Regions from separate parts of the Streptomyces johnsoniae genome, predicted to be linked through region 2. Evidence: predicted binding sites of a transcription regulator. Region 2 holds the regulator's gene; the other holds the start of a gene.

Region 1 (2,392 bases), on a different contig from region 2:
CCTTGACGTCGTCCAGGCCCGCGTGGTCGGCGTCGAGGACCGCCTTGGCGCCCGGGATGTCGTAGGCGTCCTCGGTACGTGTCTGCCAGGGCAGGTCGAGCACGGTGTCGAGCCAGGTACGAATCCAGCTGCCCTCGGGGCTCGCGTCCGAGGACCGTTCCAGCTTGTCGACCTCCTTGAGCGCGGCCTCGCGCACCTTCTGCGGCAGGTCGGCGGCCTCGACGCGGGCCCGGTAGTCCTCGCCCTCGTCGGCCGCGTCGCCGTTGAGCTCGGCCAGCTCCTTGCGCACGGCCTCCAGCTGGCGGCGCAGCAGGAACTCGCGCTGCTGCTTGTCGACGCCGTCCTGCACGTCCTTGGCGATCGACTCGGCCACGTCCTGCTCGGCCAGGTGCTCGCTCAGCAGGCTGACGGCCAGCTTCAGGCGCTCCACCGGGTCGGTGGTGCGCAGCAGCGTGACCCGCTGCTCGGTGCCGAGGAACGGCAGGTAGCCCGCATTGTCCGCGAGCAGCCCGATGTCCTCGATCTGCTGCACCCGGTCCACGACCTGCCAGGCGCCGCGCTTGCGGAGCCAGTTGGTGGTGAGTGCCTTGTATTCCTTGGCCAGCTCGGCGACGGCCCCGGGCAGCGGGCTCGGCGCGGTCTCCTCGACCGCCGTGCCCTCGACCCACAGCGCGGCGCCGGGACCCGTGGTCCCCGAACCGATGCGGACGCGGCGCACGCCGCGGACCAGCGCGCCCGGGTCGCCGTCGGCCAGCCGGCCGACCTGCTCGACCCGGCCGAGCACACCGATGTCGGCGTAACGGCCGTCCACCCGCGGCACGAGCAGCAGCCGCGGCTTCTCCCCGTCGGGCGCGGCGACCTGCGCGGCCTCGACCGCGGCGCGCACCTCGGCGTCGGACAGCTCCAGGGGCACCACCATCCCTGGCAGTACCACCTCGTCATCGAGCGGCAGCACCGGCAGGGTGAGTACATCGAGCGTCGAAGTCATGACCTCTCCCTCGGCAAGCAAATTGAGCTATGTCGGCTCAATGCCAAGGGCGGACCGGATGTTCCCCGCGGCCCACGATGTTCGCTGTGGGCGATATGCCCGTGCCCGTGCTCGGGCCCGAAGCACGCGTCAGGTCTCGCGCCTGATGCGGTTCAGGAAGTCGCGGGTCTCGGCCGGTGGGTGGGCCTCGACGACCAGGCGGTTCATCATGTGCCGGTACTGCTCGATCTCGCACGGCTTGTCCGGGTAGACGCCGCCGGTGAGCTGCTCCAGGTAGACCACGTCGGGCAGCTCGCCGCCCGGCGGGCGCAGCACGGTCACCGGGCCCGCTATGGCGGCGTGCCCGCCGGCGGTGAACGGCACCACCTGGATGGTGACGTGCGGCAGCACCGAGATTTCGATCAGGTGGTCGAGCTGGCGTCGCATCAGCGCCGAGTCGCCCATCGAACGCCGCAGCGCGGCCTCGTCGATGACGACCCACAGGTGCGGCGGGCTGGCCCGGTGCAGGATCTGCTGGCGCGCCATGCGCAGCTCGACGCGGCGCTCGATCCGCTCCTCGGTGTCCTCGGGACCGAGCAGCACCACGGCGCGGGCGTACTCCTCGGTCTGCAACAGCCCCGGGACGAATTGGAGTTCGTAGGCGCGGATGACCACGGCCGTCTGTTCGAGGCCGAGGTAGACGTTCAGCCAGGAGGGCACCACGTCGTAGTAGATGTGCCACCAGCCCGGCGTGTTCGACTGCCGGGCCAGCGCGAGCAGGGTGTCGGTCTCGGCCTCGTCCGTGACGCCGTACAGGGCGAGCAGATCCGCCACGTCGCGCGCCTTGAAGCCGGTCCTGCCCATCTCCAGGCGGCTGATCTTGGAGTGCGAGGCCCTGATCCGCGTGCCGGCGTCCGCGCCGGTGATCCCGCGCGCCTCCCGCAGCTGCCGCAGGCGCGCCCCCAGGACCATGCGGGGCACGGTCGGACCCGTCTGCTGGTAGTCAACGGTACGAGCGGTACTGCGCTCGCCGACGGACCCCTCGTGCTTCAACACGCCCATGCCCGCTCCCATCGCAGAGGCCGCGAACGCCCAACTGTACTAAGGTTCCCCGCTCGATCAGATAGGGCGGTCGCGGGCTTTTGTCCACTGCGGCGGACACGGCCTGTCGTCGAGGAAGCTACCACCAGCCGCTGTCCGGGCCGTTCGGACCGGCGTCCCCGGCTCAAGGGCGGTCGGTACCGCCGTCGGGGCCGGCGGGGGCCAGGCCCGTCCGGTAGGCGATGACGACGAGTTGCGCCCGGTCGCGGGCCTCCAGCTTCGTCATGGCGCGCTGCACGTGGGCGCGGACGGTGAAGGGGCTGAGGAACATCCGCTCGGCGATCTCCTGGTTGGACAGGCCGGTCGCGACCAGAGCCACCATCT
Region 2 (2,392 bases):
CGCTGCCGAGAAGGACGACGGCGGTGGCCCGGACGAGGGCTGACGCCGCGGTGAGCGGGCCGACGCGGAAGGAGGGGCGCCGGGGATGAGTACCAAGGACTTCATCGAGAAGGACTTCTACAAGGTTCTCGGCGTCCCGAAGGACGCCACCGAGGCCGAGATCAAGAAGGCGTACCGCAAGCTCGCCCGGGAGAACCACCCCGATGCCAACACGGGCGACGCCAAGGCCGAGGACCGTTTCAAGGACGTGTCCGAGGCGTACGACGTGCTCGGCGACCCGAAGCGGCGCAAGGAGTATGACGAGGCGCGCGCGCTGTTCGGCAACGGTGCCTTCCGGCAGGGCCCCGGCGGGGGCGGCCAGTTCAACTTCGACCTGGGCGACCTGTTCGGCGGCGGCCAGCCGGGCGGCGGTCCGGCCGGCACCGGTCCTGCCGGGGCCGGCGGGTTCGGCGGCGGGCTCGGGGATGTCTTCGGCGGCCTGTTCAACCGCGGCGGGCCGGGTACGCGCACCCAGCCGCGCCGCGGCCAGGACATCGAGTCGGAGGTGACGCTCAGCTTCACCGAGGCGGTCTCCGGCGCGACCGTTCCGCTGCGGATGTCCTCCAGCGCGGCGTGCAAGGCGTGCTCCGGCACCGGCGACAAGAACGGCACGCCCCGCGTGTGCCCGACCTGCGTCGGCACCGGGCAGGTCAGCCGCGGCGGCGGGGGCGGCTTCTCGCTCACCGACCCCTGCGTCGACTGCCGCGGGCGCGGGCTGATCGCCCAGGACCCGTGCCAGGTGTGCAAGGGCAGCGGGCGCGCGACGAGTTCGCGGACGATGCAGGTGCGCATCCCGGCGGGCGTGGACGACGGGCAGCGCATCCGGCTGCGCGGCAAGGGCGCGCCGGGCGAGCGCGGCGGGCCGCACGGCGACCTGTACGTGGTGGTGCACGTCGACGCGCACCCGGTGTTCGGCAGGCGCGGGGACAATCTCACGATCACCGTGCCGGTGACCTTCCCGGAAGCCGCGCTCGGTGGTGAGATCAAGGTACCGACGCTGGGTGGTCCGCCGGTGACGCTGAAGCTGCCGCCCGGCACGCCGGGTGGCCGCACCATGCGGGCGCGCGGCAAGGGGGCGGTGCGCAAGGACGGCACCCTCGGCGACCTGCTGGTCACCATCGAGGTGGCCGTACCGCGCGATCTGGGCGACGAGGCGAAGAAGGCCCTGGAGGACTATCGCGCCACGGCAGAGGGCGAGGACCCCAGGGCGGGGCTGTTCGAGGCCGCGAAGGGAGAGTAATGAGATGAACGGCCGGAACGGACAGAGCAGCAACCCCTACGAACTGACCGAAGAAACTCCGGTGTACGTCATCTCCGTCGCGGCTCAGCTTTCCGGGCTGCACCCGCAGACGCTGCGGCAGTACGACCGCCTCGGTCTGGTCTCGCCGGACCGGACCGCGGGCCGCGGCCGCCGGTACTCGGCGCGCGACATCCAGCTGCTGCGCGAGGTGCAGCGGCTGTCCCAGGACGAGGGCATCAACCTCGCGGGGATCAAGCGGATCATCGAGCTCCAGACGCAGGTCGCCGCGCTCCAGGCGAAGGTGGTCGAGCTCCAGCAGGCCGTGGAGGGCGCCGCGGTCGCCATGCGGCAGCGCGAGGCGCAGGTCCACGCGTCCTACCGCCGCGACCTGGTGCCCTACCAGGACGTCCGGCAGTCCGCCGCCATCGTGGTCTGGCGCCCCGAGCGGGGGCGCTGACCGGCGGCGGTCCGCCGGGCCTGCGGGTGACGTCAGCCGCCCCGCGTCATGGCGTCGCCGCGGATCGTCGTGCCCACCGGACTGCCGTCGGCCCACACGCACATCGGCGCGAGACCGTTCTGCCCCTCCTCCGACCCCTCGCCGAGGTCGAACATCCGGCACTCCATGATCGCGTCGCCGAGCCCGTCCGGGGTGACGCGTTCCGGCTCGCTCACCGTCGACGTGGTGCCGCTCGCGGCGTGCAGCTGCTCGTGTATCGCAGTGGATGCCCGCGATGGCCGCCTCCGGGTCGGCCGATCTCGCCCCACAGACCGGTGACGATCATCGACTCTCCCTCCTCGCCGCCCAGGGGATCGGCCGTGGTGCGGATGCCGGCGGCCGTCCCGGCGAGGGTGATGCCGAGGGCCGCCGTCTGCGCCTCGGGCAGCTCGGGCAGCTCGGGCAGCTCGGGCGGCGCCGCCTCGGCGTCCGTCGGCGAGAAGGTCCCGCTCGTCTCCGGCAGCACCAGCTCGTACGTGCCGTCCGCGGTCCGGTCCGCCTCGTTGTCACTCATGTCGGTTCCCCTCCGGGTCTGCGCCCCCCTCGCGAACGTCGGTGCGCGGGGCCGAGCGCCGGGCGTGTGCCCCGGGGCTTGCGCTCTGGCTCAACACGTAACA

The links. The regulator HspR, encoded in region 2, represses chaperone genes until heat shock. The targets are predictions, from matches to a motif close to TTGAGNNNNNNNNNCTCAA.
Region 1: the regulator HspR is predicted to act here: its motif matches at 1,011-1,029, upstream of lon (endopeptidase La).

The regions. Positions count from the first base shown of each region.
Region 1 covers NZ_JAVREV010000028.1:37,350-39,741, reverse strand. Annotated here, with positions in the region: gene lon (endopeptidase La) at 1-988, opposite strand, end outside; gene RM779_RS32200 (helix-turn-helix domain-containing protein) at 1,118-2,029, opposite strand; gene RM779_RS32195 (response regulator transcription factor) at 2,193-2,392, opposite strand, start outside.
Region 2 covers NZ_JAVREV010000012.1:35,641-38,032, forward strand. Annotated here, with positions in the region: gene grpE (nucleotide exchange factor GrpE) at 1-43, shown strand, start outside; gene dnaJ (molecular chaperone DnaJ) at 86-1,279, shown strand; gene RM779_RS21015 (heat shock protein transcriptional repressor HspR) at 1,284-1,736, shown strand; gene RM779_RS21020 (hypothetical protein) at 1,769-1,951, opposite strand; gene RM779_RS21025 (hypothetical protein) at 1,948-2,289, opposite strand.